3 regions of the Pseudarthrobacter cellobiosi genome follow, and region 2 is predicted to be linked to each of the others. Evidence: riboswitches for the same ligand, from Rfam matches in the RefSeq annotation. Region 2 holds a riboswitch; each other region holds the start of a gene.
What was found. Region 2 has a riboswitch for cyclic di-AMP ahead of NG701_RS10090 (aggregation-promoting factor C-terminal-like domain-containing protein). Riboswitches for the same ligand answer to the same signal wherever they lie in the genome.
Positions count from the first base shown of each region.

Region 1 (10,264 bases), on a different contig from region 2:
TTCCTCGGCGGCGCCTGCATCAGCGACAGCCCGGACAGCGGTGTCATCGACCCCTACCACCGGGTCTGGGGCTACCCTGGCATGCACATCGTCGACGGTGCAGCGATCTCGGCCAACCTCGGCGTTAATCCGTCGCTGTCGATCACGGCCCAGGCGGAACGCGCGTTCTCGCTCTGGCCCAACAAGGGAGAGGCGGACCCTCGCCCGGCGCCGGGCGAGGCCTATGTGCGCCTGGATCCAGTGGCGCCGCTGCGCCCGGCCGTAACGACCTTCACGCACCAGAGTGCGCGGGTCTGACGACCGTATTCCGTCTGACCGTCCGAAGGCGCCCTGCTAATTTCAGAGTGGGGCGCTTCCGCGCAGGCAGCGGTCCTCTGGGTCAATGGCGCCCATGATGCGTTTGCCGATGCTCCCCAGCTGGCGCGACTGTGCCTTCGTGAGGGGATCGAACACAAGCGCTCGGACTGCCTCCACGTGCCCCGGGGCGGTTTGGGTGATTTTCGTCCAGCCCTCGTCGGTGAGCGTGGCCAGCGTGATGCGTCCGTCGGAAGGATCCGTAGAGCGTTGCACCCAGCCCCGCTTTTCAAGCCGGCTCACCACCTGGGACAGCCGGGGGAGTCCGGACTCGGTAAAGCCCGCCAAATCACTCATCCGGCGTGTGCGGGCCGGAGCTTCAGACAGGCCGGCCAGGACCATGTACTCGAAGTGGCTCATCCCAGCGTCGTGCTGCAGTTGGGCGTCCAGGGCGGCGGGAAGCTTCATAATCACAGCGACCAGCGTCAGCCAGACGTCGCGTTCCTCGCCGTTCAGCCATCGCGGTTCCTCGGCACGTTCCATAGGGTGAGTCTACGCGCTTTACTTCATGAATGAAGTTTTATGTCGCTCAAATCACTTGCATCGTGAAGTAATGATCGGTACCATTTACTTCAACATTCAAGTACTGCCAGACTTCCTGAGGAGCCCAGATGACCGTCATGTCCGAGACCGTCGCGCGGCCATTCGAACAACCGGCCACCGTGCGCAGCCAGGTCACCGTCCCACTTCGCTTCCCTGACGGCTTCGCGGCCACAGCCGAGATCATGACCTTCCATGGACTGGCCGACGGTAAGGAGCACCTGTTGCTCGCCCTCGGCGAATGGGAGCAGACGCTCCTGGACCAGGGCCCGGAAGGTACAGCGCCGTTGGTCCGGCTGCACAGTGAATGCCTCACGGGCGACGTGTTCGGCAGCGAGCGCTGCGACTGCGGACCCCAGCTGCGCGAGGCAGTCGAGGAGATTGCCGCCGTCGGGGGCTTCCTGCTGTACCTGCGGCAGGAGGGGCGCGGCATCGGCCTGTACTCCAAGCTCGACGCGTACGCCCTGCAGGACAACGGACTCGACACCTACGAAGCCAACGTGGCCCTGGGCCGCGGCGAGGACGAGCGGGACTACAGCGCCGCAGCCCAGATGCTCGGCGCGCTTGGCGCGGGCCGGATCCGCCTCCTCACCAACAACCCGGACAAAGTAGGGCAGCTGACGGACCTCGGCGTTGACGTCTCGGAGCAGGTCCCCACCGGAGTGCACCTCTCGGCGGCCAATCACCGCTACCTGGCCGCGAAACGCAGCCATACAGCGCACACCATCGAGCTTCCGGCCGAGATCCTGCCGGCGGATTTCCTTCCGGCCGTGATCATTCCTTCCCATGACGAGCTGCTGTCCCGGGTGGATGCCCTCGTTCCCCGGCTGCGGGACCGCGCCGCGGAGACCGAGGAGATCCGCCGCATCCCGGAAGCCACCATGGCTGAACTGAAGGCAGCAGGGGTGTTCCAGATGCTTGCACCGAAGGCCGTGGGCGGCTTCGGCATGGGGCTGGAAACCTACGTGGAGGTGGTTCGCCGCCTTGCCCAGGGATGTGTCTCCACGGCCTGGAGCGTGGGGCACTTGGTGGAACACGTGTGGATGCTGGCCCGCTGGCCGCAGGAAGCCCAGGATGAAGTCTTCGCCAACGGGCCGGCCCCCTTGGCTGCCGCCACCGGTGCCCCTCCCGGTAAAGCAGAGAAGGTTCCCGGCGGTTACACCGTCTCGGGCCGATGGAGCTTCGCCTCCGGCATCATGCACTCCGAGTGGGCGCTCCTGGCCGTGCAGCACGGCGAGGTCCGCCTGCAGTGCCTGGTACCGGTGTCCGATCTTGACCTCCTGGACGTCTGGCACACGGCCGGCCTGCGGGGGACCGGGAGCAACGATCTCCGCGCGGAGAACCTCTTTGTCCCGGCGCACCGTGCCCTGGAATGGAATCTCCTGGCCGTCGCTGACAATCCCGGCAGTCGCATCCACCCGGATCCGAGCATCCACACCCCCATGGCCACGTTCCTGAACATGGTTGCCCCGGCCGCCGCTTTGGGGGCTGCTGAGCACGCCATCGAGGTGTTCCAAGACTTGATGATGGTGCGTAAGGTCAAGCAGACAACGCAGGCGCGGCAGGCGGATTCGCCGCTCGCGCAGGCCCGGTTCTCGCAGGCCTACGGGCAGGTGGCCACCGCGCGGCTGCACTGGCAGGAAGCTGTCCGGGTGGTGGCCGCCTCCTTCGATCGCCGGCCTGCGGCTTTCACCGATGAGGAGCGGGCGCGGTACCGGCTTTCGCTGGGTCTCAGCGGCGCGGCGTCGGCCGAGGCTGTCCGCCTCATCCTGACGGGATCCGGCGGGAGTGTGCACCGGCTGACGCACCCGCTCCAGCGGATCCAGCGCGATGTCAATGTACTGCTCAACCACGCCTCGCTGACCATGGATCCCATTCTGGAACAGGCAGGCCGCGGACTTCTCGACCTCGGGTTGTCCATCCCGGCCGAGCAGTTCTGACCGGGCGCATGGGACCCCTTGCAGGTCTGCCCGCTTCGGAGAAGGATATGAGCCTCACTCGAGGAGGCCAGCCATGGTCCAGCTTGGAAAGTTTGAGCGGTACCTGATCGAGGAATTCTTCGACGACTACCGCGCCGGCGCAATGACCCACCGCACCTTTACCCGCAGGGTCGCATTCATCACTGGAAGCATGGCGGCGGCATCGGGCGCGATGCTGCTCGTTGGATGCACACCCGAGGAAGTCCCACGCAGCACCGACCCCATGCCCACACCCACCCCGTCATCGACGGCGGGCACCGGCACCGCTTCTGCCGGTGCTGTTCCGGGGGCCAAAAGTCCGCTCTCGGTCCCGGAGGGCGCCGGGGGGCTTACGACGGCGACCGTCCGGTTCGCTGCCGACGGAACCGATATCAGCGGTTACCTCGCCCGGCCCGACTCCGGGGCAGCCGGCCCGGCGGTGCTGGTCTGCCACGAGAACCGCGGGCTGACCCCTCACATCCAGGATGTTGCCCGGCGCTTTGCCAAGGCCGGGTATGCGGCGTTGGCCCTTGACCTGCTGAGTAGGGAGGGAGGCACCGCCAGCCTTGACTCGGACGCCGTGTCGGGTGCACTGACCAGCGCCGGGGCCCCACGCCATGTTGCAGACTTCGCCGCCGCCTTCGACTACCTTCAGGGCCAGGACTTCGTGGACTCCGGACGCATCGCGATGAATGGGTACTGTTTCGGCGGCGGCATTACCTGGCAGGCGGCAACTGAGCTGGCCGGGCTCAAGGCCACCGCCGCGTTCTATGGGCCGGCGCCGGACCTGAACAAGGTGCCGGCCATCAAGGCGGCGGCGTTCGGCGTGTATGCAGAACGTGACCAGCGGATCACCGGTGCCATGCCGGCCCTCCGGGATGCCCTGGACGCCACCACCGTGACGCATCAGCTCACCGTTTACCCCGGCGTGGACCATGCCTTCCACAACGACACCGGCGAGCGCTACAACGAAACCCAGGCCGCGGCTGCCTGGAACGACACCCTCGCCTGGTTCGGACAGCACGTCTGAGGGGTGACGCCAGTACGTCGGATCTGAGTAGCGCTATCTGACGTTTTGAGCCTCCAGAACGACAGATAGCGCTACTCAGTTGGGAGGGCGGGGCACTCACCCGCGGCCGCGGGTAGTCTTGAAGGATGAGCACCGCAATCCCACTAACGCTCACCTTCGGCGGGCGTTTCGCCCGCGAACTCGAGGAGTTGGCGGTTCCCTGGCAGGCAGAGGAAGCGCCAGACCCGCAGCTGCTGGTCCTGAACGAGCCGTTGGCCAGCGAACTGGGCCTGGACCCGTCCTCGCTGCGGACGCCCGACGGGACGCGGTTGCTGATCGGCAACCAGATTCCTGAAGGTGCCACACCGGTGGCCCAGGCCTATGCGGGCCACCAGTTCGGCGGTTACTCACCCCTGCTCGGCGACGGTCGGGCCCTCCTGCTGGGTGAGGTCACGGACATCCACGGGCAGCTTCGGGACATCCACCTCAAGGGCTCCGGCCGGACACCGTTCGCCCGCGCGGGTGACGGGCTCGCCGTCGTCGGTCCCATGCTGCGCGAGTACGTCGTCAGCGAAGCCATGCATGCCATGGGCATCCCCACCACGAGGTCCCTCGCCGTGGTGGCCACGGGCCGGCCCGTCCGCCGCGAAACCATGCTGCCCGGAGCCGTGCTCACCCGGGTGGCCAGCAGCCATCTGCGCGTCGGCAGCTTCCAGTTCGCCCGTGTCAACGGCGAGACGGACCTTCTGCGCCGTCTGGCCGATCATGCCATCAGCCGCCATTACCCGGACGTGGCGCTCGCCGAAAAACCCTATCTCGCGTTCTTCGATGCGGTCATAGCCGCCCAGGCGTCCCTGGTGGTGCAATGGATGCTGGCGGGCTTCGTCCATGGCGTGATGAACACCGACAACATGACCATCTCCGGCGAGACCATCGACTATGGTCCGTGTGCGTTTATGGACGCCTTCAACCCCGGTTCGGTCTACAGCTCCATCGACGCTGACGGACGCTACGCCTACGCCAACCAGCCGGTCATTGCCGAATGGAACCTCACCCGGCTCGCCGAAGCACTCCTGCCCCTGCTCCATGAAGACCAAGACCAGGCCATTGCGCTCGCCGTTGAATCCCTCGGCGCCTTCCGCACGCTGTACAGCGCTGCTTGGTCAGCCGGCATGAAGTCCAAGCTTGGGCTGCGCGCGGACACGCACGACGACGTCGCGTCGCCGATCGTGGACGGCGTGCTGGGCCTGCTTCAGGAAGGCCAAGTGGACTACACGTCCTTCTTCCGGAGCCTCGGCTCGGCAGCCCGCGGCACGCCGGAGACTGCGCGGGCCAAGTTCGCGGACCCGGCAGCCTTCGACGCCTGGGCGGCACAGTGGCTGGCACTGGCGCCGGACGCGGACCTGATGGAGCGGGTCAACCCCGTCTACATCCCCAGGAACCACCTGGTTGAAGAGGCCCTTGACGCTGCTAGCGCAGGCGACCTGGACCCCTTCAACCGCCTGATGGACGTCCTGGCCGATCCGTACACGCAGCGCCCCGGGCTGGAACGCTACGCCGGCCCCGCCCCTGAAGACTTCGGGAGCTACCGGACCTTCTGCGGGACCTGAGCGAACACCAGGGATGGACGACGGCGGCGCGCGGCTGGGTGCCGCCCGCCGCCGTCGAGCATGGTCGGATCACGCTACGCGGACGAAGGACACTCCGGAGAGCCAGCTGATGGAGTGCACTTCGGTTTTGTAGCCGTCCACCCCGCCACTGACTACCTGGCCGTTGCCGGCGTAGACGCCCACATGGCCGGCCGTGATGACCAGATCCCCTGGTGCCGGTGTGCCCACCACTGAGCCGTACTGGTAGAACTGGCCGGGAGCCAGATCACCAACGCTCTTACCCACCGAGCGCAGCGCCTTCTCCACCATGGCGGTGCAGTCCTGCTGGACGCCAAGCTGGGAGTTGGCGGAAGCCAGGATGGCCGCGCCGAGCGAGCTGGCCGGAGCCTGGGCCGCCGGTGCGGACGTTGAGGCCAGCTGGATACCGGTGTTGGTGGGGGAGGCCGGGGCCGCCGCGACCTTCGCCGCGGGAGCCGGTGCGGTGTAGCCGGCACCGGGGATCCGGATCTGGTCGCCGGGGTAGATGACGCTGGTCAGTGAGAGTCCATTGGCGGCAAGGACGTCGTTGAGCGGGACGCCGTTGGTGGCGGAAATCTGGCCCAGCGTGTCGCCTGAAACGACCGTGTGGACGTTGGCCACGGCCGGTGCCGGAGCAGCAGCGGCCTGAACAGTGGCGGCCGGGGCCGCCACCGCTGCACTTGTTTGGGCCTGGGCGTTGGCAGTACCGGCATCACCAGGGCCGTGGACGCCGGCCTGCGCCGGGGCGCCGATGCTGAACAGCAGGCCTGATGCAGCAACAGCCACCAGCGCCGGCCGACCAAACGTCAGTGCGTGCGCTTTGGCCGTGGACGACAGGCCGACAGGGACGGTAGAGCGGGCAGGAACCACACGATGGCGTGCGGAAGCGGAATTCTTGGACACGGTTGATCGCCTCTCCCATGCCTGCGGGGTGAGCTGTCGGGTTCGGGTCGGAGTTACCCGGCCGGTGGCGCCGCCGCACGGGACGGGAGCGATACCGACTTAACCCCAAGGCTTCGAAAAGCCGTGGAAACGTGGTTCCCCCGTCCCTGCCAGCTGGAAAGCGACTGGATCCCGGTCAGCGGCAGGGCTCGGCATACTGGCGGGAATGGTCCGGCTTGAGCCGGGCTACCGCTTGACCATAACTTCTGCTCGGCAGCAATGTCACATTCCGGTAACGGAATGTAGGCGTGGAATCCACCCGCATTTCAGTGCGGTTTCCCGGCTCTCCGGTAACGATGTTGCAGGTCAACCCCCGTAATCCGTATATGCCCGGTAAGCTCACCAACTATGTCCCGGATTGTTCAAAAAATGCGGCTGCCCGCCCTCGCCGGCATGCTGGCGGTCGCCCTGGTGGGGTCGGTAGCGCAGCTTCCCTCACATGCCGCCGACGACGCGCCGCCCGGCGGCTATCCCTCGTGGCAGGACGTGCAGAACGCCAAGCAAAGCGAGGCCGGCAAAGCGGCAGAGGTCACCAGGATCAATGGGCTGCTGGGCGGGCTCCAGACCGAAGCGGAGGCGCTGGGCGATGCGGCCGTGACGTCCGCCGCGGAGTATGCCCTTGCCGAAGCGGCGCTTCAGGCCGCCACTTCCACTGTGGATGCACTGACCGCCCAGACCGCACGCGCCGCGGCCGAACTGGGACAGTACAAGAAGGAAATCGGGTCTCTTGCGGCGCAGTCGTATAAGACCGGTGGCACAAACATGGGTTTCTTCGTTGCCCTCGACGCCGTGCAGAACAACAGCATCCAAGGCCTGAATATCGTCCAGATCGTCAGCGATAAGACTGCCGCCCTGGTGAACAAATCCGCAGCCGCCGAACGCATTTCCCGCGCCCTGGCCGATCAGGAGCAGGCAGCCAGGGCCGAGCGCGAGCGCCTGTCCGGCGAAGCCAGAACCAAGCTCGATGCCGCCCAATCCGCCCAGCAGGCCATGTCCCGGCAGATCGCGGAGCAGCAGGAGCACGGCCAGGAACTGACCGCGCAGTTGGCCTCCCTCAAGGGCACCACCGCTGCCGTGGAGGGTGAGTTCCGGCAGGGCCAGGTGGCGTTGGCTGCGTACGAAACGGCGCAGGCCGCCAAGCGGGCGGCGGCGCAGGAACAGGCACGCCAACAGGCGGAGGCGGCAGCCAAGGCAGCTGCCCTGGCCGCTGCGCAGAAACCGGCTCCGGCCCCGCCTGCCGTACCGGGAGTACCCGCCCCCGCTCCTGTCCCGAGCCCGACGCCGGCCCCGCCGCCCGTCGTCGTCGTGCCTTCCGTGCCGGGCGGCGCTGTCAACGACCCCGCCGGCGCCAAGAGCTACGCGGCCGGGCAGCTGGCGGCCTACGGCTGGGGCCAGGACCAGTTTCCGTGCCTGGCGTCGCTGTGGACCAAGGAGTCCAACTGGCTGACCACCGCGACCAACCCCTATTCGGGCGCATACGGGATCGCCCAGTCGCTGCCGGCCAGCAAGTATGCCAGCGCGGGCAGCGACTGGCTCACGAGCTACCGGACCCAGGTCAATTGGGGACTGTCGTATATAGCGGACCGCTACGGGTCACCGTGCGGCGCGTGGAACCATTCAGTGGCCAACAACTGGTACTGACCTGCCGGGGGGACGGCAGCCGGGTCACGTTCCTGGGGCTTTGGCGAATTCCGCGGCGCTGAGGAATTCAATGCCGACGAAGGCTTCTTCACCGTCCACCCAGGCGTCATGCCCCGGTGGAATGGTGTAGGAATCTCCGGCACTGATGTTGATCCGGTTGCCATCGGTGGTCTCGACATTGAGGGCTCCGGAAACGCAGAATCCCACATGGTTGTTCTGGCAGGACTCGGTCTGGACCACCGGCTTGATGCAGTCCGACCAGCGCCAGCCGGGATTGAACGTGAACCGGCCAACGGTGTAGTCACCCAGGTTGACGACGTCCACTTCCGTCTTCTCCGGCCGGCGCTTCTCATCCGGTGTGTTGTGGGACTTGACTGCCAACTCGGTGACGATGTTTGTAGGCATGGCACGCAGACTTTCTCTGTGGAGTTTGTGTCCATCAGCTGTCTGTCCCTTGCTGCCAGACGGCATCTGAGGCGCTTACGATTGCCAGCATCCTCCGACTGGCCGCGCTTGTCGAGACCCCCAAAACCACTAGGCTTTTCCCATGCCAGATTTTGAACGGTTCCGGGTCCTGCTGGAGGAAGAGCGCGCCCGGAAACTCGCGCTTCTTCCCGCCCTCCGCGCGGACATCTCTTCGGCCAATGCTGCGCGCCAGGATTCCAACGTGGATGACGAGCACGACCCCGAGGGATCCACCATTGCATTCGAGCTGTCGCAGGCATCGGCGCTCCTGCAGCAGAGCAGTTCGGGCCTCGAACAGGTGGACGCGGCCCTGGCGCGGATTGCGGCGGGCACTTACGGTACGTGCGACGTGTGCGGGGATCCCATCGCGGAGGGACGCCTCGAAGCACGCCCGTCAACGCCGTTCTGCATACTTCACGCCGCTGCCGGCCGGCTGGGACGGTAACTGCGCCGTGAACGAACGTGTGCAGGAGGCTGCCGGCTTCATCGACGCCACCCTGCAGAATGAGGGCGCCTGGTACCGGGCGGAAGACGTGGAGTCCCGGGTGGGCGGGGTACTTGGGTCCTACGGATCGTCGGTGGGAGCCGTACGCGGCACCGTCCGCGACGCTGGCACGAAGTTCAAGGACCTTGGCCACGATGAGGTGACCGCTTTGGCATCACTCCTCTGGGGCCGGCCCGGTCCCGGCAGGCGGCCGGTCTATGAGAGGCGGCTCGCCGCCGTTGTGTTGCTGCAGTCCCGGGTGGCCCTCCTCCGTCACTCTGACCTGACCCGGCTGGAGGGCTTCATCAGAACCGCGCAGACCGGAGAGCTGGTGGACCCCCTGATTGCCGACGTTGTGTTTCCGCTGCTTCAGGGGTTGGGTGGCAGCGACCGCCAGCGGGCCGACGTCGTCATCACGCGCTGGCACCAGGACCCCGACGACGCACTCCGCCGCGCTGCCCGTCTCATCGCGTCCCAGGGAACTGACCTGCCGTCCATTTCCGGGAGCCGCGACCGGTCACGTGGCTGACCCCTGTTCCCTGGTCCCCGTCAGTCGTACTCTGGGCCTTGGAGGTGATTGCCATGGAGGCAGCGCAGGGTGACAGGATCATCGTCCGGGGGAGGACCGTCGGGTCCTCAGACCGGCACGGGGTAATCGTTGAAGTCCGCGGTCAGGAAGGTCATCCGCCCTACCTGGTCCGCTTCGACGACGGACACGAAACCGTTATGTACCCCGGCGGTGATTTCGCCGTCGAACGCGGTCACGGGGCCCAAACAGGCTGACGCGCGGCCGACGCCTGAGCGTCAGGGCCGCCGGGCACCTGTCAGACTGGAGGAATGGATCACTCCTTGGCTGCCACGTCCCCTGATGCGAATCTCATGTTTCCGCCGCTCCGGACCGGTCCGCGGGATCCCGGTGACGCGTGGGTTGAGGGCGACCACGGCAAGTTCTGGGGCAGATTCGGTGCCGCCGGCGTCCTGGCCTATGACCCCGGCAAGGGCGTTCTCCTGCAGCACCGCGCGTTGTGGAGCCACAACGGGGGAACGTGGGGACTCCCCGGCGGAGCATTGCACCAGGGCGAGGACGCTGTCACCGGCGCACTCCGCGAGGCGCACGAGGAAGCCGCAGTGCCGGCCGCGGATGTCAGCGTCCTCTTCACGTCCGTACTGGACGTTGGCTACTGGTCCTACACCACCGTTGTTGTGCTGGTGACCGCGCCGTTTGACCCCGTGATCAGCGATC
Region 1 covers NZ_JAMXBK010000013.1:8,876-19,139, forward strand. Annotated here, with positions in the region: gene NG701_RS00735 (GMC oxidoreductase) at 1-297, shown strand, start outside; gene NG701_RS00740 (MarR family winged helix-turn-helix transcriptional regulator) at 340-837, opposite strand; gene ribA (GTP cyclohydrolase II RibA) at 966-2,834, shown strand; gene NG701_RS00755 (dienelactone hydrolase family protein) at 2,908-3,882, shown strand; gene NG701_RS00760 (protein adenylyltransferase SelO) at 4,008-5,471, shown strand; gene NG701_RS00765 (C40 family peptidase) at 5,541-6,392, opposite strand; cyclic di-AMP (ydaO/yuaA leader) riboswitch at 6,396-6,565, opposite strand; gene NG701_RS00770 (aggregation-promoting factor C-terminal-like domain-containing protein) at 6,780-8,072, shown strand; gene NG701_RS00775 (cupin domain-containing protein) at 8,097-8,477, opposite strand; gene NG701_RS00780 (TraR/DksA family transcriptional regulator) at 8,620-8,982, shown strand; gene NG701_RS00785 (DNA alkylation repair protein) at 8,990-9,550, shown strand; gene NG701_RS00790 (DUF1918 domain-containing protein) at 9,604-9,804, shown strand; gene NG701_RS00795 (NUDIX domain-containing protein) at 9,859-10,264, shown strand, end outside.
Region 1: it holds a riboswitch for cyclic di-AMP, as region 2 does, so the genes downstream of both, NG701_RS00765 (C40 family peptidase) here and NG701_RS10090 (aggregation-promoting factor C-terminal-like domain-containing protein) in region 2, are expected to answer to the same signal.

Region 2 (10,264 bases):
AACACCCGGACTTCGAAGGCAAGCTCAGCACCACCGAGGCGCTCGCGGAATACATCGCCCACGCCGTCGCAGCCAAGCTCACGGATGACGACGACGGCCGCCAGATCGCGGGGATCGACGTCACCCTGCGCGAAAATCCGGACGCGTGGGCCACCTACACCCTCGACCTGTCCGCCTGATCCCATGTTGGTCAGGTTCCTGGTCCCCGCCAACATCCGCCACAACTCCGGCGGCAATGTCTACAACGCGCGGCTCACCCAAGGCCTGAGATCGTTTGGGGTTGCCGTGGAGATACTGGCCGTGGAAGGTTCGTGGCCTGACGCCAGCGCTGGAGAACGACGGCGGCTGGGCGGCCTGCTGGGCGCCTGGGACGCCGGGGCGGACTCACCACAGGCGGACATCACCCCAGAAACGGTCACCCTCGTGGACGGGCTGATTGCGTGCGGTGCGCCTAGCGAACTGGAGTACGCCGCGGCCGCCGGACAACACACGTGGGTCCTGCAGCACATGCCGTCGCCCAGCCACCCCGACGGCGAAGGGCGGGCATTGCGGGCGGCCGCCGGAGTGATCTGCACCAGTTCGTCCGCAGCGGCCTCGGCGGCAGAAAAGCACGGGCTCCGCGCCAGCCGGGTTGTCTTGCCCGGGACGGATCCTGCCCCGGTGGCGTCAGGTTCGGCCCCGCCCCACATCATTGCGGTGGCCGCGCTGCTGCCCAACAAGGACCAGCTGCTGACCGTGGCGGCGCTGGCAAGGCTCCAGGACCTCGCCTGGACAGCGTCCCTGGTGGGAACGGACGACGCCGATCCCGCCTATGCGGCACAGGTCCGGGCAGCCATTGCCTCCTCTGGATTGGAGGACAGGGTGCGTGTGACCGGCCAGCTCGCCGGGACCGCCCTGGCGGACGCGTGGAACCGGACGGACCTGAGCCTGCTGGTGTCCCGGGCCGAAGCCTTTGGGCTTGTGGTGACGGAATCGTTGGCCCACGGGATTCCCGTCATCGTGCGGGAGGGAACCGGCGCCGTGGACGCGTTGGGACTCGCCCGAAGACTCGCCGGCAGGCTCGCGGGAAGACCGGACGGCGAGCGTGGTGGTGAACGTGATGCCGGGACATATGCGGTGCCAGGTGCCGCCGTCGGACCCGCCGGACCCGAAGGCGACGCACCTCGTGGCAACGGACCTGAAGACCACCACGCGGACGTGCTCGCTGCCGTGATCCGGCAGTGGCTGGTGGACGGATCCCTCCGAGCCGGCTGGCGTGCCGCTGCCCTGGCGGCACGGGAACAGCTGCCCGGCTGGGACTCCACTGCCCGGAACGTCCTGGAAATCCTCGGCGTGCCTGCTAAAAAGCCTGCTGCCAAAACGCCTGCTGAAGAAACCCCAGCCGAGGGGATGCCTACCGCTGCGCGTACGGCCGGTGGACAATAAGCCATGACCACGCTTCCGACCTCCGCCGCCGTATTGACCCCACAAGCCGTGATCCCACAAGCCGGGACCCCACAAGCCCTGAGCCAAGATGCCCCGGATCCGCAGGTGCTCACCCCAGAGCTCCTCAGGGCATGGGCCTGGCATAAGCAGGGCCTCGACGGCACACTGCAGGGCGCGGACGCCGCCGACGTGTTTAGCAGAGCGGGCTGGGCCCGTTCCGTCGGCGGCGCCAACCCGTACCTCACGCTCTTTGCCCGCGCCGGCACTAGCCGCGCGCAGGCGGATGCCCACGTCCTGTCGCTGAAAATCCACGAGCTGCCCACCGCCCGCGGCTGCACCTATGTGCTGGGACAGGATGACTTTGCGTGGGGCCTCCAGATCGGCCGGGACGCCGCCGTGGCGCCGTTCCGTGTGCTGGCAAGAATGGGCGTCGAGCGCGGCGAGATCACGCTGCTGGAGGAGGAGATCCTCCACGCCCTCGCCGAGGCCGGCAACCCGCTGGACCCCAAACAGCTCAAGGATCTCCTGGGCGATTCGGTCCGGAACCTCGGCGAGGAGGGCAAAAAGAAGGGCGCCGCCACCACGCTGCCCACGGCCTTGGGCCTCCTCCAGGCGGACGGCCGGATCCGGCGCGTGCCCGCCAACGGCCGGCTGGATCAGCAGCGCTACGCCTACACACTGTGGGGTCTGCCGCCCACCGCCATGGACGACGACGCCGCCCGCAGCCTCCTGCTGCAGCGCTATCTCGGCTGGACCGGCGGTGCCACGGTCAAGCAGTCGCAATGGTTCACCGGGTTCACCCTGGCCCACACGAAGGCAGCGTTGGCCGCCACTGGGGCAGTGGAGGTTCCCACCGCCAACGGTGAGGTGCTGTGGATGATGCCCGACGACGTCGGGCGGCTTGCGTTGTTCGCGGCGCCGGCCGAGGAACAGATTCAGCTGCTGGCCGGCACGGACTCGTTGGTCCTGCTCCGCAGGAACTCGGGGGATCTGTTTGCCGAGCAGGACAAGGGAAAGCAGATCCTGGGTTCCACGCTGGCGTTGCAGGCTGACCTGCCGGACCATCCCATCTTCGACCGCGGCCGGATCATCGGGCTGTGGCAATACGATCCCGGGAAATCACGGATTGCCTATTGGCTCTTTGACGGGGCCACACCCGCAGTATCCCGGCGCATCGCCGAGGTAGAGGCCTGGATCCGGGACGAACTGGGGGACTTCCGCTCCTTCAGCCTGGACTCACCGGCCTCCCGCCAGGACAGGATCGCCGCCCTGGATGCAGCCGGCTGAGAGTCGTGCAGGCAGGTGAGAGCGCTACAGCAGGCCCGAGACGAATTGCAGCCCGCCTGCGACCCGTTACAGCCGGCTGCGGTGCGCTGCGAAGAAGTCCCTGAGGACCGCTCCGCACTCCTCTTCCCTGACCCCGCCGTACACCTCAACCCAGTGGTTGAGCCGGCGCTCGCGGAGGATATCGAAAACCGAGCCTGCCGCTCCGGCTTTCTCATCCCAGGCGCCGAAGACCACGCGGGGAATCCTGGCCAGGACCACCGCGCCGGCGCACATGGCGCACGGCTCCAGAGTCACCACGAGCGTGCAGTCGGCCAGCCGCCAGCCGTCCCCGGTGCCGCCGTCGAGTTTGGACAAGGCACGCAACCGGTCCGCCGCCTGACGGATGGCCACTATCTCTGCGTGGGCAGTGGGGTCTCCCAGCTCTTCCCGCTGGTTCCGTCCGGAACCCAGCACGGCGCCGTCGGGCCCAATCACCACGGCGCCGATCGGCACGTCCTCGGTGTCCAGCGCGCGCCGTGCTTCGTCCAGGGCAAGACCCATCCATTCGAGGTGGTTCTTTTCTGCGGCGACCATGGCTCAATGATAGTTTCGAAGGATATCCAGCCTGCAAAGCATGGACGCCGGGAGGCATAGTGGACACGTTCAGGGACCGTCTGGGCCAATGGTTCAAACCATACGCCGCGCTGTGGCTGACCATGCTGGTGGGCGGCGCCTTAGTGGTCACCATGGCGCTCCTGGGTGCCGAGGTCTACAACAACGTGGTGGATGAAGAGGGACTGGCCGCCCTGGACCTGCCCGCGCTGGAGCTGTCCCAGGGCCTTCGGAACCCCGCGCTGGATGCCGGGGTGACGGCTTTCACCAACATCGGCGGGGGCATCGGCATGCCCATCCTAGCCAGCATCCTGACAGCCTGGCTCACGTTCCTGAGCCGGACCTTGCGGCCCATCGTCCTGGTGGGCGGCGCCGCGGCCGTCTCCACGCTGGCCACCACGGTGGGCAAGCGGCTCGTGGGCCGCACCCGCCCGGACCACGCCGAAGCTGTCCCTCCGTACGAGACTTCGCCGTCCTTCCCCAGCGGCCACACGCTGAATACGACGGTGGTGATCGGTGTCCTGGTGTACGTCATGTGCCTCCAGTTCGAAATGCTGTGGGCGCGCATCACTTCCATCACCGCCGGGGTGATCTTCATCATCGCGATGGGCCTGAGTCGGGTGTTCCTGGGCCACCACTGGCTGACGGATGTGATGGCCGGATGGTTCCTGGGCCTTGCCTGGGTGGGCATGGTGATCCTTGCGCACCGGCTGTTCCACGTGCTGCGGAAACGCGAGCACGCGGGCCCGGCACCCACGTTCGAACACCCCGCACTGCGGGATGATCCGTCGAGCTGATTCCCGGCCGGAGGCCCTCCGCGCGGGTGATAGTTTTGACGCATGCGCACTCTCGTTGTGGACCACCCGCTGGTCGCCCATAAGCTCACCGTCCTGCGGGACAAGAACACTCCGTCACCGGTCTTCCGGCAGCTGACGGAAGAGCTGGTGACCCTCCTGGCCTACGAAGCCACCCGCGAGGTCCGCACCCAGCCGGTCACCATCGAGACGCCGGTCAGCACTACAGTGGGCACCGCATTCACCAAGCCCACGCCGCTGGTGGTCCCCATCCTACGCGCCGGGCTCGGCATGCTTGAGGGCATGACCAAGCTGGTCCCCACCGCTGAGGTGGGCTTCCTGGGCATGGCCCGCGACGAAGAAACCCTGGACATCATCACCTACGCGGAGCGGCTCCCGGAGGACCTGACGGACCGGCAGATCTTTGTGCTGGATCCCATGCTTGCCACCGGCGGAACCCTGCGCGAGGCCATCAAGTTCCTGTTCAAGCGCGGCGCCTCCGACGTCACGTGCATTTGCCTCCTGGCCGCGCCGGAAGGCCTGGCCAAGCTCGAAGAGGAACTGGCCGAGGCCAACGTGACCATCGTGCTGGCCTCCATTGACGAACGGCTCGACGAGAAATCCTACATCGTTCCCGGGCTCGGCGATGCCGGCGACCGCCTGTACGGCATCGCCGGCTAATTCGGGGCTGCTTCGGATTTCAGGCCTTCTGCTTTCCTGCCGCTGCCTTTAGCCTGTGGCGCATGGACTGGAAACTTGAACTCGTTTTTGTGCCCGTATCCGACGTGGACCGCGCCAAGGATTTCTACGTCAACAAAGTTGGATTCAACCCGGATTTCGACGAGCGGCCCATGGCTGGCATCCGCTTCGTCCAGCTGACCCCGCCGTGATCCGCCCGCTCCATTTGTATTGGCGAGGGCCTCAATCACGCCCCTCCGGGTACGGCCCCAAGCCTGCAGATGGTGGTCAGCGACATCCAGGCTGCCCACGACCACCTCAAGGGTAACGGTGTGGAGGTCAGCGACATTGACGTGCAGGACTGGGGGCACTTCGTCTATTTCGCTGATCCCGATGGCATCCCGGGTCGTGACGCCTAAGGGCGTGATGCCTGGGGTCGTGACGCCTAAGGCAAAATGGGCAGCATGAACAGCCCCACACCTGCCGCCACGCGAACCCTGACCTGCCGGGCCGTCCTTTTCGATATGGACGGCACATTGGTGGACTCCACGGCAGTAGTGGAGGAGGTCTGGGGAGAATTCGCGGCCAGGTACGGCCTGGATTTTGCGGAAATCCTGCGCACTTCGCACGGCGTCCAGGCTGCCGATACCGTACGCCGGTTCGCGCCGGCCGGCGCCGACGTCGTGGCGCTCACTGCGGAACTCGGCGCGATGGAAAGGGTGCGGACTGCCGGTATCGTCGCGTTGCCGGGGGCTGCCGACCTGCTTCGCAGCCTCCCGGCCCGGGCAGTGGCGCTGGTGACTTCAGCGGACAGGACCCTGGCGGACATCCGCATGGACGCTGCCGGGCTGGCCATGCCGGCCACGGCCGTGACGGCGGACCTGGTCACACGGGGCAAGCCGCACCCGGAAGGCTATCTGATGGCCGCCGGTCTGGTGGGCGTGAAACCGGAGGACGCCGTGGTGTTCGAGGATGCGCCCGCAGGAATCGCGGCAGGCGTTGCCGCAGGCATCCGGACGGTGGCCGTGGGGCCCAATGCGGGCGAGTTGCCGGCAGGCGTGCTGCATATCGCGGATTACCGTGCCGTGACCGCCTCCGTGGAAACGGACGCCGCGGGACGGCAGCTCATTTCTTTCCGGCTTTGAGTCCGGCGGAACACCTTGGTGATCTGCGGCGCGGCGTGCGGCCAGCGCCGCGCCGCGCCGCGGGGGAGTCGGCCTAGTACCAGTTGTGCGACAGGTGGAAGTTCAGCGCGCCGCACGGTGACTGGTAGCGCTCCTGGATGTAGTTCAGGCCCCAGTTGATCTGCGTGCGGTAGTTGGTGACGTAGTCCGCGCCGGCGCTAGCCATCTTCTCAGCGGGCAAGGACTGGACGATGCCGTACGCGCCGCTGCTGGCGTTGGTGGCCGTGGTGGTCCATTCGGATTCCTTGGTCCACAGCGTCTGCAGGCACTGCATCTGGTCAGCGGACCAGCCGTACGTCGCCAGCTGGCCAGCAGCGTAGGCCTGCGCTCCTGCGGGGTCGTTGACGGCCACAACAGGCGCGGGTGCAGGTTCCGGAGCCGGAGCGGGCTCCGGGGCCGGGGCAGGTGCCGGTTCGGCGGCCTGGGGCGCGACGTTGATCTCGGCCGGCGCAGCTTCCGGGGAGGCCGGGGGCTGGATCTCGGCTGCCTCGAAGCTCAGCTTCGACTGGGCGCTGGCTTCTTCGGCGGCCTGGTCCGCGCTGGCCGCAAGCGACGCAGACTCGGAAGCGTGTGCTGCGGCACTGACGCCGACCAGCAGGGCGCACGCCGTCGCGAACACCGCGACGCGCTGGCCCACGGAGGGAATGCGGGCCGCCTTGGCCTTTGGGGACATAGCTGCACCGAAGCGGGTCTGCTTGCGGTGGCTGTGGGACTTTGTGTCGCCCTGCGGGCGCGTTTGTACCTTGAATTCAGACATGATGGATCGCCTCTCACACCTGCGGAGTTAGCTGTCGGGTTCGGATGAGGGCATCCGGCCACACGGCACAATCACGTGTTGGCTTAACCCCAAAGGGCACTTGGTGCCCGGGACGGTGGGTCCCCCGCCTCTGCCTCTGAAAACGGAATCCGGGAAGCGGCAGAGCTTGGCGTCATCCGGATATGCAGCCCAACGGGAACCACACGTCATCGACGCTACAGGAGTTGGAAGCTTAAGTCACATTTTGGTAACAGGAATCACGACGACGGTGTGTCGCCTTGCTGCGCTTGGGCGTTAGTGGGTCACGCCAGCGCGCTGGCAGGGAAGAGTAACGCGAACTCGGTCCGTCCGGCCCGCGATGTCACTTCCACGCTCCCGCCGTGGGCCTCCATGATCGACTGGACAATGGACAGGCCCAAGCCACTAGTGCCTTCGGACGCCCCGGCGGCCGAGGCCGGAGCCGTACCCTTGCGGGCCGCGTCTGCGCGGGCAAACCGGGAGAAAACGTGGTCAACGAATTCCGCAGGGATGCCCCCGCCGTCGTCCGTTACCGTCACCGCTGCACCGCCATTGGCAGACTTGGTGAGAGCTGTGACCACGGTGGTCCCGGGCGCCGTGTGCTTGCGGGCATTGGAGAGCAGGTTGACCAGCATCTGACGCAGTTGGGACGCATCTCCGGTGACGGCGAGCGGCTCGTCGGGCAGTTCAAGGCGCCAGCGGTGGTCCGGGGCGATGACTTTCTCGTCACTGACGGTTTCGATGACGAGTTGTGTGAGGTCAACTTCGCTGAGCTTCAGGGGCTGGCCCTCATCGAGCCGGGCGAGCAGGAGCAGATCCTCCACCAGGGTGGTCATGCGTTCGGACTGGCTCTGCACCCGGGCCAGGGACTTCCGGCCGTCGGGCGTGAAGCTCTCGGTCATGCGCATCAGCTCGGTGTACCCGCGGATGGCGGTCAGCGGGGTGCGCAGCTCATGGGAAGCGTCGGCAACGAACTGCCGCACCTTGGTCTCGCTCTTCTGCCTGGCTTCCAGGGCGTTGGCCACGTTGTCCAACATGAGGTTGAGGGCGTGCCCCACGCTGCCCACCTCGGTCCCGGGGTTGGAGTTCGACGGCGGGACGCGCACCGCGAGTGCCACCTCGCCGGCATCCAAGGGGAGCTGCGAGACGCGGGTGGCAACCTCGGAAAGCTGCTCCAGCGGCTTCATGGTGCGCCGGATGAGCACCGTTCCGGCAAGGCCGATCAGCACCAGCCCGCCCAGGGAGACAAACACAAACGTCCACACCAGCGACGCCAGAGTACTCTCCTTGGCGGCGAGCGGAAGGCCCGTGACAAGGACATCGCCGTAGCCGGTTTTCACGGCCACAATCCGGTAATCCCCGTTGGACAGCGAGCGGTTCACGGGAAGGCCGTTCTGCGTCAGCGCCAGCAGGTTTTGCTTGTCTTCGGCGTCGAGGGCCAGGCGCGTGGTGTCCGAGTCCAGGAAGCCGCCACTGTTGATCTGGCCGTTCAGGATCCGTGCATTCAGCGTTCCGACACTTTGCCCGCGGGAGTCAAGCGGGTCCGGCCTGCCGTTGAATCCGCCCAGGGGCGGGCGGCCCGGATCGTTCGAGCGTTTGGCGGCCTGGCTCAGCTGTTCATCCAGCTGCCCGGTGAGAAACGAGTCCATGGAGGCGTAACTGAACAGCCCCACGGCTCCGCAGATGGCCACCAACAGGGCCATGGCCAACAGGATCAGGCGCGTGCGCAGATGCCAGGTGTCCGGTTTCAGCCAGCTCCGGGCTGGTGCTGGGGTGGCTCGCGGCGAGGACATGGAGCTGCTACTCAGCCGGCTTGATGACGTAGCCGGCACCCCGCACGGTATGGATCATGGGCGGGTGCACTGCATCCACTTTCTTGCGCAGGTAGGAGATGTAGAGCTCCACGATGTTGGCCTGGCCGCCGAAGTCATAGTTCCAGACGCGGTCCAGGATCTGGGCTTTGCTGATCACGCGTTTGGGGTTCTCCATGAGGTACCGGAGCAGCTCGAACTGGGTGGCGGTGAGCTGGAGGTTGTCGCCCGCTCGGGTCACTTCGCGGGTGTCGATGTTGAGGACAAGATCGCCCACCACAAGTTCGGCAGTGTCCATCGCGGCAACGCCGGAGCGCTGGACCAGGCGGTGCAGCCGCAGCAGGACCTCTTCCATGCTGAACGGCTTGGTCACGTAGTCGTCCCCGCCGGCCGCCAGGCCCACGATCCTGTCCTGGACGGCGTCCTTGGCGGTCAGGAAAAGCGCAGGTACCTCGGGCGCGAAGGCGCGGATCCTGCCCAGCAGCTCAACGCCGTCGAATCCTGGCAGCATTACGTCCAGCACCAGAACGTCCGGGCGGAACTCCTTGGCAAGCTTAACGGCCTCCGGGCCATCCGAAGCCACGGCAACGGACCATCCGGCCATGCGCAGCCCCATGCTCATGAGTTCGGAAAGGCTGGGTTCGTCGTCAACCACCAGGGCGCGGATGGGGGAGCCGTCCGGGTGGGTCAGTTGCGGAAGGTTGTTGGTCATGGAGTGCGAAGTGGCCATGGGACAACTCTCCGATCATTCGGTGAGCCCGCGCTATGTGGTTCCTGTGCGCACGGTGTGAATCCCAGCCTAGCGAGCTGGATGGGGGAGCGGGCCGCCGACAATTCGCGGGTTTGAGCCGTTTCCGTTGGACAGGCGGCAAAAGGTAACAGGCAATTTCGGCAAGTCATAGCACCGTGAATTTCACGGGCTTAGCAGGGCAACAGAGCGAAGATTGTTCGCCCCAGAGGGCTATTTGCGGACCTCCGGCGGACAACAACTCCTATTTTGTCGTCATTTCAGAATGGTGATCTATCACACAAAACCGCATTTTGTCTCACTATGCGGAACAACGCACCCATTGTTACTTGCAAGTTCTCATTGTTACGTTGCACACTTTGAATTGTGAACAAGAACTCAACAGCACCTGCAGCCGCAGAATGTTGGCCCAGCACATCCGCTGGTGCCGACATGCGCTGTTGTCGAATGCACGCCTGACCTTCAGACCCCACGAAGTTCCTAGGCATTCGCCCCCCAGCCCAGCGTAGGGCGCCCTCCCCAGATCTCATTGCGGGGAAAATCAGCATTCGAGCCGCGATGACGGCCATTCACATTGAGGTAAGCATTCATGTCAGTTGCATCCGGATACGTCCACATCTCCGTCCGTAACGCAGGCAAGGCGGGCCAGGCCTCCGGCCTCCGCCAAGGCTTCGGCGCCCGACCGGCATTCGCCCCGGCAGCCCCCGGCGCCAGCTTTCCCGCCCCTGGCTACGCACCCCAGGGCTACAACCCCAACTCCTACGGCCAGCTCCGTGCTGTCCAGCCTGCCGAAGCCGCGCCGCTGACCGCGCCCACCCCGGTTGTCGCTGGACCAAACGCCGTGCGGCCCGTCGCCAACGACACCGTTGCCCGTGGATTTGTCCTCTACATGGGCATCGACGAGGAAACCGCAGCGGCTGCCGGAACCTCAATTGCCAAACTTGCCCAGGAAATCCGCGCTTACGCACAGT
Region 2 covers NZ_JAMXBK010000023.1:196,692-206,955, forward strand. Annotated here, with positions in the region: gene NG701_RS10050 (6-pyruvoyl trahydropterin synthase family protein) at 1-179, shown strand, start outside; gene NG701_RS10055 (glycosyltransferase family 4 protein) at 184-1,425, shown strand; gene NG701_RS10060 (DNA glycosylase AlkZ-like family protein) at 1,429-2,712, shown strand; gene tadA (tRNA adenosine(34) deaminase TadA) at 2,779-3,285, opposite strand; gene NG701_RS10070 (phosphatase PAP2 family protein) at 3,408-4,100, shown strand; gene upp (uracil phosphoribosyltransferase) at 4,143-4,778, shown strand; partial or broken gene NG701_RS10080 (VOC family protein) at 4,841-5,194, shown strand; gene NG701_RS10085 (HAD-IA family hydrolase) at 5,240-5,920, shown strand; gene NG701_RS10090 (aggregation-promoting factor C-terminal-like domain-containing protein) at 5,994-6,716, opposite strand; cyclic di-AMP (ydaO/yuaA leader) riboswitch at 6,722-6,874, opposite strand; gene NG701_RS10095 (HAMP domain-containing sensor histidine kinase) at 7,019-8,527, opposite strand; gene NG701_RS10100 (response regulator transcription factor) at 8,535-9,275, opposite strand; gene NG701_RS10105 (winged helix-turn-helix domain-containing protein) at 9,883-10,264, shown strand, end outside.

Region 3 (10,264 bases), on a different contig from region 2:
TTGAGCAGGAAGGTCCGCGATCCCTCGCCGAGGAGCACGGCCGCCGCCCGCCCAATGAGGGTTTCGAGGCTGGCGCTGATGGCGGCGTAGTTACGTTCCGCGTCCTGGTGGACCCAGGCGATGGCGCTGCCGGGCAGGATGTCGTGGAACTGCTGCAGGAGCACCAGCCGCCAGAGCCGCTTCAGCTCGGCCGCCGGGTACTCGAAGGAACCGGCGCTGCGGACGGCAGCGGTGGCGCACCAGAGTTCGGCCTCGCGGAGCAGGTGTTCGCTGCGCCGGTTGCCGCGTTTGGTCTGGGCCTGGCTGGTGTACGTGCCGCGGTGGAGTTCCAAGTACATCTCCCCCACCCAGACGGGCAGGGAGGAATATTCCTCCTCCGCCTGGGTGAAGAAACTCTCGGCAGAACCCACACGGACTCTGGGCGAACCTTCAAGGTCTGCGGTGCGGCTGGCGGCAGCCAGCATTTCCCGCGTGGGCCCGCCGCCGCCGTCGCCGTAGCCGAACGGGACGAGCGAGGTGTTGCCGCGGCCGTGGTCACGGAAGTTCCGTTCGGCGTGCGCCAGTTCGCGTCCGCTGAGCTCGGCGTTGTAGGTGTCAACGGGCGGAAAGTGCGTGAACAGCCGGGTGCCGTCGATGCCCTCCCAGTTGAAGGTATGGTGCGGCATGCGGTTGACCTGGTTCCACGAGATCTTCTGCGTGAGGAACCAGCGGCTGCCCGCCGCCTTGACGATCTGCGGCAGGGCCGCGGAGTAGCCGAAGGAATCCGGGAGCCAGGCTTCGCGGCATTCGACGCCGAACTCGTCGAGGAAGAAGTTCTTGCCCTCAATGAACTGCCGGGCCATTGCCTCGCCGCCGGGCATGTTGGTGTCCGACTCCACCCACATGCCGCCCACCGGAACGAACTGCCCGGCCTTGGCCTTCTCCCGGATCCGGCCGAAAAGCTCGGGGTAGAACTCCTTCATCCAGGACAGCTGCTGGGCTGAGGAGCAGGAGAACACAAAGCCCGGATCCTCATCCATCAGGGCCACCACGTTGGAGAACGTCCGGGCACATTTGCGGATGGTTTCGCGCACCGGCCAGAGCCAGGCCGAATCGATGTGCGCGTGGCCCGTAGCCACCAATTGGTGGGCGGAAGCGTAGGCGGGCCTGGCCAGGACCTCGGCCAGGGTTGCCCGCCCGGCTGCGGCGGTGCCGGGGACGTCGTCGGGATCCATCTGGTCCATCATGCGCTCCAGCGCACGGAGGATTTCATGGCGCCGCGGCTGCTCCGGGGGGAGTTCGTGCATGAGCCCGGCGAGGGTCCAGATGTCCTGCTGGAGTTCCCAGACCGTCTGGTTGAGTTCGGCGATGGCGATCCTGCCCAGCCTGTACTGCGGCGCCGTGCCTGCCGTTGCCTTGTCCCCGTAGGGTGTGGCGGCGAAGGTCCAGCCCTGCGCCATGTCCGGGTTGGCGGCCGCTTCAACATAGAAGTCAACGGACATACCGCTGCCCAGGAGCTTCAGGGGAATGTACTGGTTGCGGGGCGAAATGGCCTTGATGATGGTGCCGTCCGGGCGCCAGGCGATTCCCTCGCACTGGAATCCGGGGGCTTCGTTGATGAAGCCAAGGTCCACCACGATTTCCACCGCGGTGTCCGGGCCGGTGCCCCAGGCCTCCGGGACGTCGCCCTGCAGGCGCAGCCACTTGGTGCCCCACGGCTGGCCCCAGGCGGCACCTTGTTCCTGCGGCGCGAAGTGATTCCGCAGGGCTTCCATCACTGACACAGGTTCGCCGGGCGCATCCCAGCTGCTCAGGTTTAGCGGAACGGTGCGGGCGTATACGGCGGGAATGATCCGCTCGCGGACAAACCGGTCCAGGCGGACTTCGGTGATCCGGCGGTCGTCATGCAATGTAAACCCTCTTAGGTGCTTGAACTGGAGTACTCGAATCCGGACCAAACGCGTCCAATCGATGGATAAAATCTACCGGCTAGTAGCTCAATAGCCAAGCGTCACCGGAAATCTTCGCCGAAGGTACTGGCGCCGTTTTTATCCCGGTACGTTCGCTTTTTCCTCCGCCGGGTCCTCGCCCGGAACCGTCGCGGGAACCGGCGAGGGAACCTGCGCGGCGGGCAGCGTAATCCTGCCCTGTCCGGCGTAAATATTCAGGCTGGTGCCCCGGCTGAATCCTGCCAGGGTCATGCCGCTGGCCTCGGCCAGCTCCACGGCCAGGCTCGACGGCGCACTCACCGCCGCCAGCACGGGAATGCCGGCCAACGCGGCTTTCTGGACGAGTTCAAACGACGCGCGGCCCGAGACCTGCAGGACCAGCCCGGCCAGCGGAAGCAACCGCTCCCGCAGGGCCCAGCCAACCACTTTGTCCACGGCGTTGTGGCGTCCCACATCCTCGCGGAGGCACAAGAGCTGTACGCCGCCGTCGTCCGTTATGCGGAAGAGGCCAGCGGCGTGCACTCCGCCGGTGACGTCAAAAACGTCCTGGGCTTCTCGGAGCCGGCCGGGCAGGGAAGCCAAAACGTCGGCCGGTACGGTCAACGGATCCGCCGCCGGGCTGAAATGGGAGGACTTGCGCACTGCCTTGATCGAGTCCGTGCCGCAGATACCGCAGGAACTCGAGGTGAAGACGTTTCGTCCCTTCGCCGGGAGTTCGACGTCGGGCCGCAGCTGGGCTTCCACCACGTTGAACGTCTGGACGCCGTTTTCGTCCTCGCCGGCGCAGAACCGCAACGACACCAGCTGCTCGGGAGCCCAGACGATCCCCTCGGACACCAGGAAGCCGGCCACCAGGTCGAAGTCGTCCCCGGGCGTCCGCATGGTCACCGAAAACGACAGCGCCCCGATCCGTATTTCCAGCGGCTCTTCGACCGCAAGGACGTCCTCGCGGTGGCGGACCGGGAATTCAAGGGCATTCGGCGAGCCATCCAGAACGTACTTGTGCACCTTGCGGCGCTGCGTCACCCGCCCCATCAGCGAACCGCCAGACTGTCTCGAAGGGCCCCGCGGACGTTCCGGACCTGCCGGCTGGGACTGTTCATAGGTCCATCATCGCACCACGGGCGAGCCTGTGGCGTACTGGGTCCAGCAGCCCGGCGCCTACCCAAGCAGGGCACTCCAGTCCACCGGGCCGGCGGGCTTCGCCGTGTCCTTACCTACCGCCCGGGTGGCTGCCTTGGCGGCGGGCCGGCCCTTGGGCTTGGTACCCGGCTGCTCGGGTGCGGGCACGGGCGGCCCCCACGGCAAGGCGAACGCCGGCACGGGTTCGCCAAGCTGCACGCCATGCGGCGGAACAACCATCACCCCATGTGCCGACGCCAGCCCGCGCATCATCCCCGGCCCCGTGTGCTTGGCCGGTGAGGCCATCCCGTACAGCAGGCGGAAGGGCATCAGCCTGGTCCGGCCCGGCTCCGGCTCGATGGTGGTGCCGCACGGGACCTCCTGCACCGGCGGCAGGGTGCCGTGGCCCAGCGCCGCCAGCAGCGGTTCGCCCACCGTGGACAGGGCCATCATGGCGGCCAGCGGGTTCCCGGGGAGCCCCAGGACAAAGCGCCCGTCGGGGAGCTCTGCCAGGACAGCCGGATGGCCGGGGCGCATGGCGATGCCGTCGATGACCAGCCGCCCGCCCAGTTCCGCCACGGCCCGGCGGAGGTGGTCGGTGTCCGAGCGGCCCGTACCGCCGGTGGTGATGACGACGTCGGCCGGCAGCGCGGAGGGGTCCGGCACCTCGAGCGGGAGGTCCGCCAGGCCGTCCAGCCACTCGGCATAGGAGTCGCCGATCCGTTCCTGGCCGCCGTTGATACCGCCAAGCATTTCCACGACGGCCGCGAGCTGCGGGCCGAAGGTGTCCCGGACCTGTCCGGGGACCGGCAACCCGTGCGCCACAACTTCGGAGCCGGTCAGCAGGAGTTTGACCACGGGCTTGCCCTGGACGAGCAGGTCATCGTGCCCAGCAAGCGCCGCGACCGCCAGATGGGCCGGGTTCAGTGTGACACCGGCCTTGACCAGCACCTCTCCCGCCGCTGCTTCCTCGCCGGCCCTGCGGATATGCTGGCCGTTCCCGGGTTCGCCGGGGCGGGCGGTGCCGCCGGTCATCAGCAGCGGCAGGCCGTCGTCGTCCGTTCCAAGCATGGCACTTTCGCTGCGTAGCACCGCTTTGGCGCCGGGCGGGATCAGTCCGCCGGTGACAATGGGGCTGGCCTGGTGGGGTGCCAGCCGCTGGCCGGCCTCCGCCACGATCCACGGGCCACCGCCGTTGACGGCCCATCCATCCATCGCAGACGAGGCGTAGTGGGGCATGTCGTGCAGCGCGGTGATGTCGCCGGCCAGGACCCTGCCCAGGGCCTGGCCCAGGGGAACCCGGCCCGGCGGAATCGGCGTGGCGATATCAAAAGCGGCTTTGCGCGCCTCATCCCAGGTGTGGGCAAGGTGCTTTGCCGGGGCTGTCTGCTGCTCGGGGATATCGGATTCGTCGCCGGGGGCGGTGGTCACTGAACGGGAGTCATTCGACGGGGGTCCCGGCGGATTCGGCGTCATAGTCAGCAGCCAGGGTGCGGGCACGGTCCATGGCAGCGGTCATGGCGGCGGCGTTCGTGGCCTGCCCTGCTCCCGCAGCCAGGCCGGCGGCGAAACCGGCAATAAAGGTGGTGAGCGGGGCGGCCGGGCGGACCACTGAGTGGGCTGCAACGCCGGCCAGCGACAGGATGGTGTTGACGTCGATCTGGACGTCCTCCAGTTCATACGCCTGGAGCAAGGACCTGCACCACTCTTCCAGCGTCTCTTCCTGGCTTTTCACGCTCTGCCTCCCAAATCGTCTGCGGCAGTGTTGCCCCGGAGCCCGGTTATGGGATCCGGACCGGCCACTCCAAGTGCGGCGGCATCGTCCCAGGTGTCCACGTCTGCCGTGGAGCCGGCCGGAACGGCGACAAGCTGCACGTCCAGACTAGCAAGGAGTGCCCTCACCGACCCGTTGATTAAGCGTCCCGTTCTTTCCAGTTCCGCCACGGAACGTTGTAGCGCGACTGTGCTATAAAAACCGACCAAAGGCTGGCGGCGGCCATCCTCCGAGACCGCCACCACGCCGTCCGGTCCCAAGCCTGCCGGCTGCCCTGCGGAGTGTCCCCCGGCGGCGGGTTCTCCGGCGGCAGGTCCTCCGGCGGCGGGTCCTCCGGCGCCCCGTGCCCGGGCACGCAGCGCAGCCTTCAGCGCCACCACCGCCTGCTCCACGTTGGGCATGTCGCAGGCCAGCACCAGCGTCAGCCCGGGGCGGCTGCCGCCCGCAGCAGCCAGGGCCGCGAGCCCGGCCGCAATAGCGGCCGCGGGTCCGCTAAACGGCGGTTCTTCGCGGCAGCGGAGAAATCCGGCAGGGATTTCCCCGGCCGGCACTTCGCCAGCGTCCGGACCAACCACAACGGCGGCCCGGGCTCCCCCGGCAGCGGCGGCGGAGCGGCGCAACAGGGAGTCGCCGTCGTACGTCAGACTCTGCTTGGGCACACCACCGAGCCGCGACGAACGGCCGCCGGCGAGGATGACGGCATCGAAGTCGAGGGGGTCAGCGTCCACCCTCCCAGCTTAACCGTGCGGGCTGGAATACCCCGCGGGGCTGGAACAAGGCGGCCCGTTCAGGCGGCCCGTTCAGGCAGCAGGAACGGATCCCAGGCCGGAGTGGGCTTCTCAAGTTCTTTGATCTGCCAGATGGTGCCATGCGGCGGTTCCGGAACAAACCTGAGCTTCCAACCCATTTCAGCCGGCGTATGGTCGCCCTTGGTGTTGTTGCACCGGAGGCACGCGGCCACCAGGTTCTCCCAGGAGTCGGCGCCGCCACGTGATTTGGGCTGCACATGGTCGATGGTGTGGGCACCTTTGCCGCAATACGCGCACCGGTGACCGTCCCGCCGCAGGACTCCGCGGCGGCTGACCGCGGTGCCCTGGTTGTATCTGGGGCGGATGTAGCGGTTCAGAAGAATCACGGACGGGCGGCCCAGGATCTCCTGCGGTCCCACTACAGGGTCATCGCCCTCGGCAATAACACTGGCCTTGCCCGTGAGCACAAGCACCAGCGCCCGGCGGAAGGTGACTACCGCCAGCGGTTCATATCCAGCATTCAGAACGAGAGTGCGCATGCACGTACCTCTTTGTGGCCGCACCCGTCAGGGGCACGAGGGCCGGCTGCCCCCGGCATATCCGGGCTATGGATCGACACCACAAGAGTAAACAAAGAATCCCGGGATCAGCTAATCGCAGAAGCGGCCGCCGTCACGTGTCGAATTCGTGCACCTCACCGGATCAGGCCAGCAGCCCTGAAACAGCAAAGGACCCCAGCCGTGAGGCAGGGGTCCCTTGAAGGCTGACTTTGGTGCTAGGACACGCGGATGTAAACGGGGCCGGAGCCGACATTGGCGCTGAACACAACGGTCTGGTTGCCGTTGTAGCCCCCGTGCACGGCCTGGCCGTTGCCAGCGTAGACGGCAATGTGGGCAACGCCCGCGCCGCCGTCGGCGTAGTACAACAGATCGCCGGGCTGGGCCTCGGCGGCGCTCACGGTTTGACCGAGGGACAGGTAGCCTGCGGGCCAGTCGCGGAAGTTGATCCCCACGGCAGCCAGCGAGTTGGTGACCAGCATGGTGCAGTCCTGGCTGACACCGAGTTGTGCGTAGGCAGCGGAGAGGATGGCAGCACCCTTGCCGCTTGCGGAGACCGGCGCCTTCGGAGCGGCCGGTGTTGCCGACGCTACCTTGATGGTGGCCGCGGCCTTGGCCGGAGCCGGAGCTTCAACAACAGGTGCGGGAGCCTCAACCGGAGCCGGCGTGGTGGTCACTGCGGGCTTCTCGTAGGAGATGGCAATGGTGGAAGCAGCCGAAATGATGGCCGGGGCGGAAACCTCAGCTTCAAGGTTCGAAGCGGATGCAGCTTCACGCTGGATGCCGGTGTCAGCCGCGTTCGCAGCGATACCACTGGTCAGGACAAGGCCGGAAGCAGCAGCGATAACCGCAGCCTGACGGCCCATGCCGCCGGCGTTGTCGCCGACAGCCTTGGCAATGACAGCCAGCGAGTTGGTCTTGGCGACCTCGGCGCGGTGCCGTGCAACAGTTGCACGTGTAGTCATTAATTTTCTCTCTTTCGTTTTCCTCAGGACCGCGTGGGCAGCCCAAGGGCTTTGGACGCGCCGGCATCTTGGGGGTACGCCGGCACGCCCCGAACGGGGATTTAGCGAAGAGTTTCTCGTGAAGAAACGGTTCCGGCAGCACAGGGCTGCAGGAACTACTGGACTGCAGGAACTACGGGGCCATCGTGAAGAACGCGGAGGAGCCCGTGGATGCCACCGAGTGGAGCAGCGTGCCCTGTGACGGATTCAGTGCGCTGATCATCATGCCGTTGCCGACGTAAATGCCAACGTGGGCGCCGCCATTCTGCATGACCAGGTCACCGGAGGCCGGTGTGGCCGTGGGCCGCATGGCTGTCCAGGCATTGGTGCGGGGAATGCTGATGCCTGCCTGGGCGTAGACCCACTGCGTGAAGCCTGAGCAGTCCCAGCCATTGGGAGTGGTGCCGCCCCAGAGGTAGGGGTTGCCGATACCGGTGTAGGCAAGTGCTGCCAGACCCGAAGCGGCGGCGGAGGAGACAGTGTCAGCGAGCTTGGAGGCCGCAGCCTCGGTTGCGGCACCACCCTGAGTCCCGGTTTCGGAGGCCGTGGACTGCGCACGGACCGTCTCAACCTTCGGCGCCGGCGTCGTCTTGATGACGGGGCGTTCGAAGGAAACGGTAGCCGTGGGCGCGGCAGTTACGGCAAGTGCCGTCTGCGCGGAACCGGACTCGGTAGAGGCGGAAACGCCGGCGGTGGTGTCCGCGGCGTTGGCCGGAAGCCCCATGCTCAGGATCAGACCTGATGCAGCTGCGATAACAGCAGCCTGGCGACCTACGGTCCCGGCATTGGCACTGACGGCCTTGGACACGGAGCCCAAGGGGTTGGTGCGAACCGGTTGTGCGCGGTGACGCGCAGAAGTATGGCGTGAAGACACGAAGGTAGCCTCTCCCAATGCCTGCGAGGTGAGCTGTCGGATTCGGATGGGAGTCACCCGGCCGCGCTGCTTCACAGTGGAAGCTTTGCGACTTAACCCCAAGGCCTTCAGAATCGAAGACCAAAATTGGTTCCCCCGCCCCTGCCAGACGATGTCATGCGAACGGACCTTGAGCGGTGGCAGAGCTAGGCAATCCACTCAAGAACGTCAACTTCGGAAAAGTTGACGCGCTTTAGACGTTACAGGAGTTCCGAGCCAATGTCACATTCAGGTCACGGCACGTCGCCGCGATTCGAGAGTTCGCCATCACTTGGGTCAGAGCCAGCCGGTGGGGTCAACGACTTCGCCGTTGACCTGGACCTCGAAGTGGAGGTGGCAGCCCGTGGACGCGCCCGTGGTGCCACTGAGGGCAACCACGTCGCCGCGGCTGACCGTCTGGCCTACCTTGACGCTGGCGGAGGAGAGGTGGTTGTACGTGGTTTCAAGGCCGTTGCCGTGATCCACCACCACGCGGTTGCCGCCGCCGTACTGGTGCCAGCCGACGAACGTCACGGTGCCGCTGGCAGCAGCCAGGACGGAGGTTCCGCACTGTGCCACGAAGTCCTGGCCACGGTGGAAGTCTCCGGCGCCGCCGGTAATGGGGCTGACCCGGAATCCGAACGGAGAGACTGTAGCCAGCTGGGCCAGCGGCGAGCCGAGGCTTCCGGCAGAGGCCGCGCGGGTAATGGATCCCGCGGACTGTGCGCTCAGCAGCTGCTTCAGCTTGCCGTCGGGATCACCCTGGGTCACCACGGACGAGCGGCTGAAATCAATTTGGGCGGCGGCTTCGGCGGTAACTTCGGGCTGCGGAGCAGCGGAAACGGCCGACGCGGCCTGGCCGGGTGCCGGAGTGGCCATCACGGGGCCGGTTACGGGAACCGTCACGGTGAGAGCCAGGCCTGTTGCTGCCAAGGCGATGCCGGCCTTCTGGCCGAGGCCACTGGCAGCGGCGAAATCCGTCATCTGCCGGAAGGGACCCCGGCGGCGGCGCGCTTCCCGCTGTGGGTCGCGGGGCCTCTCCGCGGTGAAATCCTCGGCCACTCTGGGCGCCGAGGCGGGACCCACCGCACGGCGGCGGCCCCTGGAGTATTGCGTGGTCAAGAATGTTCCTCTCTGGATAGCCTGCGAAGTTAGCTGTCGGATTCGGGTCAGAGAGTTCAAAGACCCGGTCCGCCGTGACAAGCACTTGGCGCAGAGATATCCCGTGAGGATCCTTCGCTGGAAGAGGCTTGCTGCTGACGGACTTCACCCCAAGGCAGTCTTACGACTGCCGGTTGTGGTTCCCCCGCCTCTGCCAGTTGGTGACTGATGCACCTGATCCGCTGGCAGAGCTCGGCTCCGGATCAGGTAACGCTTTTGTATCGACGCTGAGTTCCAACTATAAGTGATTAACCTGGACAGTAACAATTCCGTTATCTTTGCGGAACCGGGGGTCACTGCGCTATGGGGCGGCCCCACAGGCGGACCGCCTTCCCGTCAACGGACGGAAACGAAGACGTGGGATGCCACTTCCGGGGGCAGCTCGAGCGCCCCTTCGATTCCCGGAACCCGCACGGAAATGTACTCCCCCACGCGCTCTAGGGACACCGAGGCACCGGGCCTGATCCCGCCTTCATCCAGCTGGACCAACAGCTCAGGTTCCACCTGGATGGGCTCAGCCAGCCGGCTGACTGTCACGTTCGACGCCGGCCCGTAGCCTTGCATCGCATCAAGGAGATTAATCACATCGGCGTCAGGGAGCGCGGGTGCCGGCCCGCCCAGGGCGGCCAGCCCTGGGATGGGGTTGCCGTACGGAGACTCGGTCGGGTGGTTGAGCAATTCGTAGATGCGCTGCTCTACGCGTTCGCTCATCACGTGCTCCCAGCGGCATGCTTCATCGTGGACATAGGCCCAGTCCAGGCCAATCACATCCGCCAGGAGCCGTTCCGCGAGCCTGTGCTTGCGCATCACTTCCGTAGCGCGTTTCCGCCCGGCTTCCGTGAGCTCCAGGTGACGGTCTCCGGAGACCACGACCAGTCCGTCGCGTTCCATCCGGCCGATGGTTTGGGACACCGTGGGTCCGGAATGCCGCAGCCGTTCGGCGATGCGTGCACGAAGAGCAACGATGTTCTCTTCTTCAAGCTCCAAAATGGTCCGAAGATACATCTCCGTAGTATCGATCAGATCCGTCATCCAGCTCAGCTCCTCGAGCGCAGTACCTTGCGTTGTCCCACCGTA
Region 3 covers NZ_JAMXBK010000015.1:90,506-100,769, forward strand. Annotated here, with positions in the region: gene NG701_RS01945 (alpha-mannosidase) at 1-1,889, opposite strand, end outside; gene fdhD (formate dehydrogenase accessory sulfurtransferase FdhD) at 2,028-2,963, opposite strand; gene NG701_RS01955 (molybdopterin molybdotransferase MoeA) at 3,090-4,526, opposite strand; gene NG701_RS01960 (DUF6457 domain-containing protein) at 4,492-4,785, opposite strand; gene mobA (molybdenum cofactor guanylyltransferase) at 4,782-5,552, opposite strand; gene NG701_RS01970 (HNH endonuclease) at 5,612-6,112, opposite strand; gene NG701_RS01975 (C40 family peptidase) at 6,349-7,095, opposite strand; gene NG701_RS01980 (C40 family peptidase) at 7,268-7,942, opposite strand; cyclic di-AMP (ydaO/yuaA leader) riboswitch at 8,013-8,175, opposite strand; gene NG701_RS01985 (M23 family metallopeptidase) at 8,324-9,148, opposite strand; cyclic di-AMP (ydaO/yuaA leader) riboswitch at 9,152-9,370, opposite strand; gene NG701_RS01990 (iron-dependent transcriptional repressor DtxR) at 9,524-10,219, opposite strand.
Region 3: it holds a riboswitch for cyclic di-AMP, as region 2 does, so the genes downstream of both, NG701_RS01980 (C40 family peptidase) here and NG701_RS10090 (aggregation-promoting factor C-terminal-like domain-containing protein) in region 2, are expected to answer to the same signal.